2 regions of the Salicibibacter cibarius genome follow, and region 2 is predicted to be linked to the other one. Evidence: a T-box and tRNA genes for the amino acid it is inferred to sense, from the RefSeq annotation. Region 2 holds a T-box; the other holds one or more tRNA genes.

Region 1 (7,356 bases), 1.0 Mb from region 2:
TTCATGGTTGGAATAATAATCCGTTTGTGTTTCATCCCTGCTCGCAAACCGATACGCGTCCCCATCGTATACGTGCGTGTCTATAAATTCACGCCGCTCTTGCCAAGCGTCCTCTTCATCAATCTCATAAGGTTCCTCGAGCCAAACGGAGAGCTCCCCGGTCTCCGAATCAAATTCAACATCGCTGATAACATCGGCGTCGTCATAGCTATTTTCCGCTTCCTCAGGGAGGCTTTCCATAGTACGGCTACGCACGACGGAAAGGGCAACTTCCTCATTCGGAAGCTCCGTCTCAATGTCAATGTTTTGATGGTCTAACTGAGCTTCCAGGTTATCCTCTACTTCAACGTCCCTTTCGCGATTTTCCATGTGATTGAACAATTGAGCGATCAAAAAGCCATTTAAAAGTATAAATGTGAAAATAAAAATCGTTTTCGTTTTATTCCAATCCACTCAAGTCACCTTCCTGATCCTCGCCATCCAACCGGATCCAGCTACCATCGCTTTTTGCATACCAATGGGGAACGACATAGACGTACGTATCTACTCTTTCCAGTGCGTAACCGATGCGAATATCTTCGATGTCATCGAGCTCGAGAGAGTTACTTTCTTCAACCTCTGCCAACACTTCCTCACCATCAAGGAGCTCCTGCATTTGACCCTCCGGATTTTCATCTAAAGGCTCGTTCTCATCAAACATAAAAGCGGGACGGTCATAACTGGAAATGACATCATTTTGCTGTGTCACATTAATGGAAGCATAGTCAAGCCATGAAGAATTTGTATCCAGCACAGGCATACCGTCCACATGCATTCGGAATTGGGCAGATTCGCCACCCCCGGACACATTCCAATCATAGAGCTGATAATTATTCGTAAAGCCGCCATGTGCATTAATGAACGTATAGGCATCGGAAATGATTTGTTCATCCCGGCCATCGGATAGTTCATTTTGAGGGTAGTCATACTCAATGTAATTGCCGAATCGGCTTACCCGCATTTGCCGGTCACTAGAATGATAAAGCTGATCCCCTTGCGCGTAACTTCCCGAATCCGGAGTGACTACGGATTCCTGGTCCGGAAACAAATAAGGGAGAAGCGCTTCTTCATCAATGCTTGTGGTATTAAATTGCAGTTGAGGGTAAGAAATCGTTTCCGATGGCAAATAAACAGGTTTTTGCAAAGAACCGCTGTCCTCCCCCACATGTGCTTCGGTTGCGTAGGAAACGCTACTCCCGTCCATCTGCTCCATATACGTCTGAAACGTTTCGATGTCCATATCAATATACCCTTCCAGTACCTGCTCATCGTCAAAAGAAACAAGTTGGACACGCAAAGCCCCGCCTTCATCTACCATGAGCAATCGTTCAAAATGAAATGTGTTTTCCTCTTGCTCAGCAATGGATGGATCGTCTTCAAACCAACTTTCAACGAGCGTTAATGGAAGAGGTGTCGGGAAAATCAACTCAATTTTATCTTCGTCACTTTCATAGACGCGTTCTTGTCCGACGCCCTCCAGCATTTCGAAGTGACTCCATTCAGAGGAAAATAAATCTGTCGTCATATCATCAACGAAATCGAAAGACCCGTGGACAGTGATCCACTGTTCATTATCACGATGAAAAGCGATGTTTGCCGGCCCGACCACATCGGCCAGTTCCACTTGGTCAGCGAGTTGTTCACTTTCCTCCACGCTTTCTTCATCCAAAAGCCCCAGCTCAGGCTGATACGTCCATAATTGCCAGGTAAGAATTAGGCTAATGATCACCAGAAGGCTTAGAAACACGGTTTTCACATGCTCAACCATTGCTTTCACATCCCTCGCCAGAAGATGCCAAAGGCAAGGATATCTTTATGCTTGTCCCTTGGCCCGGCTCACTGGATACCCACACCGAACCCTGGTGTGCATCAATCATTTCTTTCGCGATGGCTAATCCCAAGCCCGTGCCACCCAAGCTTCTGGCCCGGGCTTTATCCACTCGGTAGAAACGATCAAATATTTTATGTTGGTCTTTTATCGGAATTCCCTGCCCTTCGTCCTGGATATCAATCAATGCCTCGTTTTCTTTTAGCTCCGCCCCGACCGTAATCGTGCCGCCCTCAGGAGAAAACTTGAGCGCGTTGGAAATGATGTTATCCAACACTTGGGTCATTTTATCACTGTCCATATCTACTTGAATCGGTCCTTGGGAGAAACGCCGGACAAACGAAACGTCTCGATCTTTAACAAGCATCTCAAACCGATCCACCAAGTGATGCAACCAATGAATCAAGTCGTGGCGTTCTGTATAAATCTCATGCTCTTGCACATCCATTTTCGATAATTGCAATAGGTCATTCACGAGGCGAATCATGCGGTCCGTTTCCACTTGAATGACATTCAAAAAGCGCGGGGCAAGATCTTCATCTGCTATGGCACCATCTTCCAATGCTTCCATGTAACTTTTTAATGTCGTTAACGGCGTGCGTAACTCGTGGGAAACATTTGCTACGAATTCGCGACGTTCTCTCTCCAATTTTTCCTTTTCCGTGACATCATGAAGCACTGTAATCAAACCGGTCACATAACCGCTTTCGCTTCGGAGAACGGAAAAGCTCGCTTCTATAAGAGAATCTCCGCGTTCATCACTGAAGTCCAAAATCAACGGTTCCGTATAATCATAGAGATCACTGGGGGCAACCTGTCCCGAAAGATCCAATATGTCGGGAAGAGGCCGGCCTTTTGCCCCTTCACTGTCTAAAGATAACAAGATTTCCGCTTGTTTATTGAGCAAAATAATACGGCCAAGTTCATCCGTGGCAATCACGCCATCTGTCATATGGGAAAGGACAGAACTAAGCTTCCGCCTTTCTCCTTCAGTTGTGGCGTTCGCTTCCTTTAAATTCATCGCCAACGTATTAAAGGAAGAGGCGAGCTCCCCGATTTCATCATTTCCGTAAACACGAACACGACGACTGAAGTCTCCTTCACTCATCACCGCAGACTGTTTCTGCATATCTTTAATCGGACGAGTAACGGTTCTTGATAGAAGGACGCCGATCATCGCCGTAATTGCCAAGGCAACGCCTCCGCTCGTCATAAAAATGTTATTAATTTGCGTCACTTCGTCATACATATCTTCCATCGATGATTCCAAATGAATGGCTCCAATGACTTCATCATCGTCTCCATGCAAAGGTTGCGTGATTACCCGCATACGTTGGCCGGTGTCCGGGTCCAACAACATTTCGTTCGACTCTTGATCAAGCAATGCCTGGGAGACACGTATTTCCGTATTCAGCAATCCACCGCTTTGCGTTCCGTGTTGATTGTGGGCTAGCACATTCTGTTGACTGTCCACTACTTGAATGGTGGATCCGGTACTGCTTAGCTCATTCACTTCATAACGGGAAATTAAATCGTTAATTTCTTCGTTCATGTCATTTTGATCCGTATCATCCGTTTCTTGTATAAGCGTTTGTTCAATATTATAAGAGAGCAAACTCATTTGGTCTTCCAATGCACCCCGATGATTGTCGACAAACTGTTCTTCCAGACGATCCATGAAAAAGATTCCGATAACCTGAAACGCAATCAGCAAAAGCATGACGTATATAAATATTAATTTAAATTGAAAAGATTTAAAGAAACCCGCGATTCGCTTCATCCAACTCTACTCCTGTTCGGGATGCCGAAGATAGTAACCTACCCCTCTTCTTGTAATAATCCAGTTCGGATAACTGGGATTATCTTCTACTTTCTCCCGTAGCCGGCGCACCGTGACATCAACGGTACGTACATCTCCAAAATAGTCATAGCCCCAGACGGACTGTAAAAGGTCTTCTCGTGACATCACTTGTCCAATATGACTTCCTAAATAATGGATTAATTCAAACTCCCGATGGGTAAGCTCAATCGGATTCCCCCGTTTACGGACGAGATAAGCTTCCGGATCAATCGTCAAGTCCCCGATTTGCTTAACCCCGGTATTTTTTCGATCTGCTTCAGGGACAACTTGAAGCCTGCGAATATTCGCTTTCACACGCGCAAGCAATTCACGGGTACTAAAAGGCTTGGTTACGTAATCATCAGCACCCAATTCAAGACCGAGCACTTTATCGATCTCCGAGTCCTTTGCCGTAAGCATGATAATCGGCATATCATAATTTTTGCGGACTTCACGGCACACTTCCATCCCGTCTTTATTCGGCAGCATAATATCGAGTAAAATGAGATCAGGCTTAAAGGCATCTACCTTTTCAATCGCTTCCGTGCCGTCATAGGCAACTTCGATTTCAAAGCCTTCCTTCTGCAGTGAGAATTCGAGAATATCAGCAATCGGTTGCTCATCGTCGACAACCAGTATTTTTTCATTCATGATTTTTCTCCCCATTTCGTAATTCCGGCACTATATTCTACAAGTATTGTAACACAGCTACGCGTTTAATGACGTTTATTATTGCATACAGAAAAACCCCGGGCGCATTCCGGGGTACATATATTATAAACATGGTGGCTCGAGACGGAATCGAACCGCCGACACGTAGATTTTCAGTCTACTGCTCTACCGACTGAGCTATCGAGCCAATATGTATATGGCGGGCCTGACGGGATTCGAACCCGCGATCTCCTGCGTGACAGGCAGGCATGTTAACCGCTACACCACAGGCCCATTTTATGCACTTTAAAATGTTTAACTTTGTTAAAAGATTAAAGTATAAGTAAAACTAAGGCTTCCGCTATAAGGACTTGGCGAAATCCAAGTTTTTCTAAGAATTGGTGAGCCATGGAGGATTCGAACCTCCGACCCTCTGATTAAAAGTCAGATGCTCTGCCAACTGAGCTAATGGCTCATTAAGCCCAAAGACAAAATTTATCTTAGCACGTCCGGCGTTTAAATGCAATGGGGAATGGCAAATTACTCGTTGGAAAACCCTAAGCGCATGTTCGCAAAAGGAGTGATCCTATGCCCAAACAGACGACACACCGGCCTCAATCGCTTCCTCATGGACTTTGGCTCATGACCCAGACATGGAAAGACGTATTATTCGCCCATTGGCCGCTCTCCCCGGAAACATTGCAAGCGAAAATTCCAGACCCTCTGGAGATTGATACCTATGAAGAGCAAGCTTGGATTAGCGTCATTCCGTTTGAAATCACACAATTACGCGCCCGTTTTCTTCCACCGGTGCCATTTGCGCATGCCTTTCCGGAAATAAATGTACGAACGTATGTCACATTTAAAGGACAAACCGGTGTTTATTTTTTTAGCCTGGATGCTGATCACCGCCTAGCTGTGCTCACGGCACGCTCGCTGTTTCACCTTCCTTATTTTTATGCCGATATGAAGGTGGAAAGGGAAAAAGGGGTCATTCGCTATCACAGCCATCGTCCGAAGACAATATTTGAAACCGTCTACCAACCGACGTCTGACGTTTTTACAGCAGAAATCGGAACCTTGGATGACTGGCTCACCGAACGGTACCGTTTATATACGACGCATCGGCGACATTTATATGCCCTTGATATCCACCATCAGCCGTGGCTGTTACAGCATGCCAAGGCATCTTTTCACAAAAATACGCAGGCTTTTGAATTACCGGCTACGGACCCTTTGCTTCATTATGCAAAAAGACAAAAGGTTTTCTTTTGGCCGCTTCGTCGTTGCACCTGATATACTGGTGTAAGCAATCATCGATATGAAATAATCCTAATCGATAGGAGGCAGAATAAAATGGAGCGTTCGGATCTGATCAAAAAGGCATTGCAAAACCGCACAGTGACATTGCCCGACGGTACCGCCCTTCCAAGGATCGGACAGGGCACATGGAAAATGGGGGAGCATTCCGATAGCAAAAATGATGAAGTCAGAGCCTTGCAACTCGGCCTTGATCTCGGAATGAGCGTCATAGACACCGCAGAAATGTATGGGGACGGCCGGTCTGAAGAGATTGTCGGGGAAGCCATCGACGATCGCAGAGACGAAGCTTTCTTAGTTTCCAAGGTCTATCCCCACAATGCAGGCCTGTCAAAAATCCATACAGCCTGTGAAAACAGTTTGCGACGTTTGCAGACCGATTATTTGGACATGTACCTTTTGCACTGGCGTGGTTTATCGGGGGGAACGCTCCAGGAAACGGTGGAAGGTTTGGAAGCGCTCCGCAAGGAAGGTAAAATTTTGCGGTGGGGGGTTTCCAACTTTGATACCTCGGATATGCAAGAACTCACGGAATTAGAGCATGGTTCCAATTGTTCCATAAACCAAGTGCTGTACCATTTGGGTTCACGAGGAATTGATTATGATCTTCTTCCCTGGCAACGAGAACAGCAAATGCCGGTGATGGCATACAGTCCCCTTGGCCAAGGTGGTTCACTCATCAGTCAATTAATGAACAACCTGATTATTAAAGAAATTTCCGAGAAACATGAAGCAAAACCTCTGCAAATCGCGCTCGCCTGGACGATTCGGACGAACGGCGTGCTCGCGATACCGAAAGGTACTGGCCAAAACCATGTCATTGAAAATGCGGAAGCCGCCACGATCGAGTTGTCAGAAGAAGATCTTCGAAAGATTGATAAAGTATTTCCAAAACCGGAACGAAAGATGCCTTTGGATATTATCTAAATCTCTCGTCACATCACACGCGAGTCCGATACGTCCAAACAGTTTGACTTATTTATATAAAAACCTTAAAATGGAATTAGAAAAAGCCGATTGGTCATCGGTCGATATTTGCTGATGGCGAGGTAATTCACCTCCCCTAATGAGTGATAAGTCCACCCCCATACAGGTCTTATCACTTTTTTATGTATATCTATCTGTGTTCTTGATGCATAATAATATAAAATCGCTCACATCATCCCCGAACCCCAGATTGAGCCGTCGCCTTCTTACATCGGTTCCCCCATGAACCGATAAGCGTAAGAAACGGGTTTGATGCTTGCGGATGTCACTTAATCCCTCTTAATGAGCAAAAGGAAGTGAATCAGGCGAAAGGCTAAGTCGGTGATCTTCCACCGCTTGGCTTTTTTCGCCTTTGTTTTTTCATACAATTTATCAACTCTGCTTGGTCTGTTCCGATATCTGCCGATGACATTCACCTCCTTTCCCCTTCATGAACAAGGGATGGGGTGACGATGCTAGTAACGACTCTCTATTAAACCATGTCGCATCGGTAAAGCTATTACAACACTACTGATCCTTTCATAAAGATGACCCCGGTGTTTGTGCCGGGTCATTCCATTATAGTTATAGTTTAAGCGAGATATATTTCGTCTCCAGAAACTCATCCATGCCTTGACGGCCGCCTTCCCGTCCGATGCCGCTTTGCTTCCAGCCGCCGAATGGCGCCTGTGCTGTGGAAGGACCACCGTCG
Region 2 (7,356 bases):
CTCCTCGGAAATGAGGCACGAGGCATATCTCCGGAGTTATTGCGTTTAACAGATGAAACAGTATCCGTCCCCATTTTGGGAAAAGCTGAATCATTAAACGTAGCTGTCACCGCGGGAATCATCATGTATGAGTGGATTCACTGATGAAAGAGGGATACAATGATTTTTTCGGAAAGCGCTTTGCAAAATGAACATGTGTTGATTACGGGTGCCACCGGCGGCATTGGCAAGGAAACGGCCAAGTTGGCCGCGGCCATGGGGGCATACGTGACGGTAACAGGCCGAAATGAGGACAAGCTCCATCGGTTGCAAAAAGAACTGGAACAGATCACCGATACGTCTAATATCTATGTGCGCTCCGCTGATCTCACGTCTGATGATAGCCGCATCGCGCTCGTAGAAGATGCCGGTGTCAAGTTCGGGTTGCTTTCAGGCTTGGTCAACTCCGCGGGCGTCGCAGGCAACCAAAAAGTCGAAGATATGGATGAAGATTTTTTACATGAGTTGATGGATTTGAACTATTATTCGGCTGTCATGCTTAGCAAATACGTGTACAAGCAAATGATGGAAAACCAACGGGGAGCGATTGTAAACGTATCTTCCTTGTCAGGCATGCGCGGGACTTTTGCCAATACCGCCTACGCAGGCAGCAAATTTGCTTTAATCGGGTTTACCCAATCGTTTGCCCTTGAAGCAATCGAACAAGGCGTGCGAGTAAATGCGGTTAGCCCGGGATTTGTAAACACAGATATGGGTAAACAATCCATTGAACGAAAAGCGGAGCGGAATGATCGTCCGTATGAGGAGCAAATGCGGGCTGTACAAGCAGACTTACCTTCCGGCCATATCACGGAACCGGAAGAAGTGGCAAATACGATTGTCTATTTGCTCACGGAAGCTGCTGTCAATATTGTCGGAGAAAGCGTGAAAATCTCCGGCGGGAGTGTAATGCGGTGAAAAATGATGTTTTTGGCCGGGGCAAAATGGGGAACGGACATATAGAGAAACTGATGAAGGAGGATGTTGATTATGGCGATGGCAGATATTTCAATTGTGCCGATTGTGGAAGAGAAAAATCGAAGCTTAGGCGAAGAAGTCGCGGCCATTCATGAAGAGCTGGACAAGCATAAAGATAAAGTTCGTTATGAGTTAACCCCGATGAGCACCGTCATTGAAGGTGATATCGACGATTTGTTCACCGTCATTCAAGCATTGCACAATGTGCCGGTGCAGCGCGGATGGACAAGAATTTCTACCGATATACGCATCGATGACCGAAGAGACGGAGAAGCCCATACGCTTGAAGAGAAAAAAGCACGCGTCAATCAATTTAAAAAATAAACTGCAAAAAGGCGAACGGGAATGCTCCGTTCGCTTTTTTTCGCAGCTTCATGGCGCCTGAAAAAAGCTGCTTCGCTTGAATTCGGTCACCATAACCGCTCTATGACGCCCGAAAAGAGCTTCTTGGATCAAATTCGGTCACCATGAGCTCTTTATGAGGACTGAAAGAGCGATTGGCTCTCGTTTTCGGTTGCCATAACCGCTTCATGGCGCCTGAAAAGGTCAACGTCGCACAAGTTCGGTCGCCATGCTTTCGAAGCTCGGACAAATACACGAGGGAGCGAACGAAATCTGTCCGAACCTGGGCCTGCCTCGGACAATTTTACGAGGATGTAAGCACCAACTGTCCGAATCAAGGGTTAGCTCGGACAGTTTCCCAACGAAGTAGCCGTAATATGTCCGAACGAAGCCGGGCCCCGCTCTGAATCCGGCCCTGCCCCAACGCTTGTCCGCCGCCATTATACGCACGCCCTTCACACGCATACCGAGCGATGAGTTGTAAATAATAACGCTATCTTATGTTTACACTTTAAGATTAACTGAGGGTGACGGATTAAAGTATAAGAAAAATTAAGGCTTTCGCCAGACTTGGTGAAAAGCCAATTTTTTCTAATGAAGGAGCGCTTTTTAATGGCAGATCAACATACCGAAGAAAAGTTTTCGGAAACCGCTTGGCAAGCATCGGTAGACCTACCGGATTTCGAACCGTTAAAAGATAATATGAAAACAGATGTTGTCATCGTTGGCGGAGGAATCACAGGCATTACAGCCGCGTATCTTCTCGTTCAAGAAGGCTTGCAAGTTGCGTTGGTAGAAGCCGGGAAGCTGCTCAATGGCACAACCGGTCATACCACCGCGAAAGTAACCGCTCAACACGGGTTGATCTATGATGAATTTATCCAACATTTAGGAAAGACAAATGCAAGGCTTTACTATGAAGCGAATAAGGAAGCGATGGCATTTATTCGTGAGACGATTGACACGCATGGGATTAACTGTGATTTTCGCACGGAAGACGCTTATCTTTACGCAACGACTCCGAAATATAAAAAGAAATTGGAAAAAGAAGCAGCGGCTTATGAAAAACTGAACATCGATGGAGGGATTCTTGAAGAGCTCCCGATTGATATAAGCGTTAAAAATGCGTTGGTGATGAAAGACCAGGCCCAGTTTCACCCGCTCCGTTACTTGGCGCCGCTTGTAAAAACCATCGTTGATAAAGGCGGGCGGATTTTTGAGAACACGACCGCCGTCCATGTGGAACGGGGGGAGGAACCATCCGTGATCACTCGTGGAGATGCCCGTGTCCAAGCGAAATATATTTTATCTTGTTCCCATTTTCCGTTTTATGAAGGGACCGGTTTTTATTTTACAAGGATGCACGCGGAGCGTTCCTATGTCGTTGCCATAAAACCGAAAATGGCGTACCCGGGCGGGATGTATATAAGCGTGGATCAACCGACGCGTTCGCTGCGTTCTGCCAACATTGATGGCGAAGCGTTAGTCCTAGTCGGCGGGGAAGGCCATAAGACAGGTCAGGGTATAGACACGCATGACCACTACAACGCCTTGCAAACGTTCGGGGAAGACGTCCTCGGCATTGAAAAACAAGTCAACCGCTGGTCCACGCAAGATTTGACGACACTTGACAATCTCCCTTATATAGGCCATTTGACCTCACAATCTTCCGAGCAAAACATTCTTGTTGCCACCGGTTATCGAAAATGGGGGATGACTAATGGGACGGCTGCCGCGCTGTTGCTTAAAGACCTTGTGTTGGAAAAAGAAAACCGATACACGTCTCTTTTTACACCGTCCCGTTTTTATGCTGACCCCAGTCTGAAACATTTCCTTCGTGAAAACTTCGATGTGGCGAAGCATCTCGTCGAAGGAAAAGCAGAGACCTCAAACAAGGAAATGAAAGGCTTGGCAAAGGACGAAGGGGCTGTCGTGCGGATCGACGGAAAACGCAAAGGGGCGTACCGGGATAAAGATGGTGAACTTCACGTCGTTGACACAACATGCACACACGTGGGCTGCGAGGTGAATTGGAACGGCGCGGATCGCACTTGGGATTGCCCATGCCACGGATCAAGGTTTTCCTATTCCGGGGAAGTGATCGAGGGTCCGGCTGAAAAACCGTTGCAAAAAGAATATAAAGTGAAACTTCCATCAGAGGGGGTTTTTCCCTCTGATGGTTAGTTGAACGAATCGGGGTGTTAGTCGCCCGTTAACTCCCGTTGAAGCGGGAGTTTTACGGGCGCTTACCACCGGGATAAAATGATTGAAAGCATGATGAGCGAACGGTCCGGTTATTGACCCATGACTTGAACAAAAAGTTAGCACCGCATTCCCCTTCAAATTTAGTGGGGGTTAGGCGCTAAGATCATGGTCTGTTTATTTTTAAAATCATAGTGGTTAAGTATAAGATTAGACTTTGCATAAAGGGTAAGGTATAATGAATTCAAACAAATGTTCCGTTATAATTAGATGACCTTGGGATACTTTTAGAAGGAGGGTTTGATGATGAACATAGCCAAAACGCTGTCGCACAAGATTACGAATCACTCTCGTATCTTTGACGCAACACTGGATATCTACAACGACGCACTGACTTTTATTACTTTTATTATCGAAGTGATAGACAAAGAGTTTGATAACCTTGATGAGATGACGACGAAATCTATCGTTCCTGCGGTGGAACGGCTCATCCATACAACTGAATCAAATCCTTCTCCGAAGTACCGGGCATTTAATGCTCGTTTTCATAAATTTCCTTCATACTTTCGAAGAAGCGCCATTGCTGCGGCGTTTGGGAAAGTGAAAAGCTATCGTTCCAATTTGCGTAACTGGGAAGAAGAGAAAGCAATTGCGCTTTCCGAAGGAAAAAATTTTAAAAAGAACCCTCCGAGGTTGCAATTAAAACACAAGGAATTCCCGGTGTTTTATCGAGGTAATATGTTTAACCGAACATCGGATAAAACGGCTCAAATCAAAATTTTTGATAATAATGACTGGGTCTGGGTGGATATCACCTTCAAAGACCAAGACTTATATAAACGCGGCGTTTGGGATTGGAAAGAAAACAACCCTACGCTTGTTAAAGCCGGAAAAAAGTATTTCCTAAACGTTAGTTATCAATCAAACGTGACATTAAATAAAACCAAAATCAACGACCAAAAAATATGTGCGGTAGACCTCGGAATTAACAACTCTGCGGTTTGTTCGGTGATGGATATAAAAGGCACTGTCTTGGCTCGAATATACGACCCTGTCTTCATTCATTAGCCTTACGAAAGCATTAGAGTCGCCGAAGGCGTCTTAACCGCTTTTGTTTGCGCTGTATTTAAGATAAGGGATGCTCCATCAAAATCTTTGATTTAGGTGGAGAGGTTCACACAGATAAAAAAATGGATTATACTGTTTGTTATACAAGCATATTGAAAAAACAATGAAAGAGCGTAGTACTTGGAACACTGGCGGCCAGGAAGGGGGAGTCATGGATTGAGAGCTCCCCTGCGTTAAGAGCTTTGGAATTCACTCCGGAGTTGGCACTGAAAGCAAGTCTAAAAAAGTGTACCGGGCGCAAGCCGTTATTTGCAAGAGTGAACGATAGTTGCTGTCGTTAACAAGGGTGGTACCGCGAAACCTTCGTCCCTTTTTTAGGGGGCGGAGGTTTTTATTTTTAACAAAGGAGGACACACGAAATGATTGAACGATTAAAGGCGCTTGAATCGGAAGCGCTCGAAGCCGTACAGGCTAGCGATGACAAGAAGGCTCTAGAACAAGTGCGCATCCGTTATCTGGGGAAAAAAGGAGCCATTACGGAGGTTCTGCGCGGGATGGGGCAACTATCAGCCGAAGAACGTCCTGTCGTCGGCCAAAAGGCTAACGAGGTTCGCGAAAGTATTCAAGAGGCACTGGCTAATAAAGGGGAAGTTTTTGAGAAAGCCGAATTGGAACAAAGGCTTGAAGAGGAAGAAATCGATGTAACATTGCCGGGAAGGCCCATGAATCAGGGTTCCACTCATCCGCTTACAGCCGTTGTGGAGGAGATCGAGGACATTTTTATCGGCCTTGGGTTTGAAGTAACGGAAGGGCCGGAAGTGGAGACAGATTATTTTAATTTTGAAATGATCAATTTGCCCCCGAATCATCCGGCCCGGGACATGCAAGATTCCTTTTACACCAGTGAAGATACCCTGTTGAGAACGCAAACGTCACCGGTGCAGGCCCGGACGTTGCAAAAGCATGAAGGCGAGGGCCCGGTTAGGATTATTTGTCCGGGGAAGGTCTATCGCCGCGACGAAGATGACGCCACCCACTCCCATCAGTTTATGCAAATCGAAGGGCTCTACGTGGATGAAAATGTGCGAATGAGTGACTTGAAAGGAATATTTGATACATTTGTCAAACAGTACTTTGGCCAAGACCGAGAGATTCGATTGCGCCCGAGCTTTTTTCCATTTACGGAACCATCGGCGGAAATTGACGTCACTTGCGGCATTTGTGCAGGCAAAGGTTGCCGAATATGCAAGCAAAGCGGATGGATTGAAGTGTTAGGTTCGGGGATGGTTCATCCGCGCGTTTTGGAATTAAATGGATTTGATCCAAATATTTACAGTGGCTTTGCTTTTGGCATGGGCGTGGAACGCTTTGCCATGTTGAAATACGGGATCGACGATATCCGCCATTTTTACACGAATGACACGCGTTTTTTATCACAGTTTCAACATTTGTAGAAAATAAGAAGGAAGGTGAAGCGACGATGCTCGTTTCCTATCAATGGTTAACGGATTATATCGATTTATCGGACACAACCCCGGAGGAAGTTGCTGAAAAGCTTACCCGGGCTGGGGTAGAGGTTGATCGGCTCCATCGCTATCATGACGGGATCGATGGTGTCATCGTCGGTGAGGTGAATGAGACAGCCCCTCACCCGGAAGCCGAAAAATTAACGGTATGCCAAGTAGATGTAGGTGACCAAACGAAGCAAATCATCTGTGGGGCAAGCAACGTGCAAAAGAGCCAAAAAGTTGCCGTAGCGATGCCGGGAACGACCTTGCCTGGGAATAAAAAAATAGAAGAAACGACGATTCGCGGAGAAACATCCGCGGGCATGATTTGCGCATTGGACGAGCTTGGCTTCAATGAGCAGTTATTGGCGAAAACAGAACAAGGTCAAATTGTCGAATTGCCGGCAGAGGTCGCGACGGGGCTTGATGCGCTTGAGGTCCTCGGTTTGAATGATGTGATTATGGAACTTGATTTGACGCCGAACCGTCCGGATTGCTTAAGCATGCTCGGGGTCGCTTACGAATTGTCCGCGTTGCTGGACCGTCCGATTCATCATCCCGATTACACCCATGGGGTGATTCGCAAAAATGCTGCTAACCGCATCGCCGTTGAAGTGACAAATGGCGAGGATGTCCCTTATTACGGAGCTAAAGTGATCGATAAAATAACGGTAGCCCCATCGCCGTTATGGTTGCAAACACGTTTAATGGCCGCAGGTATTCGACCGATCAATAATATTGTCGATATTACGAACTATGTATTGCTCGAGTATGGACAACCCCTTCATGCGTTCGATTATGAACGGTTTGGCTCGGAGAAAATCGTAACGAGACGGGCGGAACAAGGAGAAAAAATCGAGACGTTGGACGGTCAGGAGCGAACGCTCTCCGGTGAGGATGTGTTGATCACGAATGGCAATGCCCCCGTTGCGATCGCGGGTGTGATGGGCGGCGCGTCAACAGAAGTACAGGCGGACACAACAAGTGTGTTGCTGGAATCGGCACAATTTGATGCATTAAATGTTAGAAAAACATCCGGAAGGTTAGGGTTGCGCAGCGAATCAAGCCAACGATTCGAAAAAGGATTGGATTTCGAACGAACCGCCGAAGCGGCGGAAAGGGCCGTCACGTTAATGGAAGAGATTGCTGGCGGCGTTGTGCTAAAAGGTACGGTGGAATCAGGAGAATTACCGGCTGTTGTGCAAGAGGTTCATCTTAG

The links. A T-box is a leader RNA that pairs with one kind of tRNA and senses whether it is charged. The one in region 2 lies ahead of pheS (phenylalanine--tRNA ligase subunit alpha), so its partner is inferred to be a tRNA-Phe.
Region 1: it encodes a tRNA-Phe, which carries the amino acid that the T-box ahead of pheS (phenylalanine--tRNA ligase subunit alpha) is inferred to sense. The anticodon was not compared.

Annotation. Positions count from the first base shown of each region.
Region 1 covers NZ_CP054705.1:4,463,243-4,470,598, forward strand. The annotation lists gene yycI (two-component system regulatory protein YycI) at 1-453, opposite strand, end outside; gene HUG15_RS22505 (YycH family regulatory protein) at 440-1,807, opposite strand; gene walK (cell wall metabolism sensor histidine kinase WalK) at 1,800-3,647, opposite strand; gene yycF (response regulator YycF) at 3,654-4,358, opposite strand; tRNA gene HUG15_RS22520 (tRNA-Phe) at 4,491-4,566, opposite strand; tRNA gene HUG15_RS22525 (tRNA-Asp) at 4,577-4,652, opposite strand; tRNA gene HUG15_RS22530 (tRNA-Lys) at 4,758-4,833, opposite strand; gene HUG15_RS22535 (YqjF family protein) at 4,947-5,654, shown strand; gene HUG15_RS22540 (aldo/keto reductase) at 5,715-6,605, shown strand; gene HUG15_RS22545 (NAD-dependent succinate-semialdehyde dehydrogenase) at 7,230-7,356, opposite strand, start outside.
Region 2 covers NZ_CP054705.1:3,432,492-3,439,847, reverse strand. The annotation lists gene HUG15_RS17420 (TrmH family RNA methyltransferase) at 1-144, shown strand, start outside; gene HUG15_RS17415 (SDR family NAD(P)-dependent oxidoreductase) at 160-957, shown strand; gene HUG15_RS17410 (MTH1187 family thiamine-binding protein) at 1,030-1,341, shown strand; gene HUG15_RS17405 (FAD-dependent oxidoreductase) at 1,972-3,543, shown strand; gene HUG15_RS17400 (hypothetical protein) at 3,868-4,629, shown strand; T-box leader at 4,784-5,003, shown strand; gene pheS (phenylalanine--tRNA ligase subunit alpha) at 5,049-6,083, shown strand; gene pheT (phenylalanine--tRNA ligase subunit beta) at 6,110-7,356, shown strand, end outside.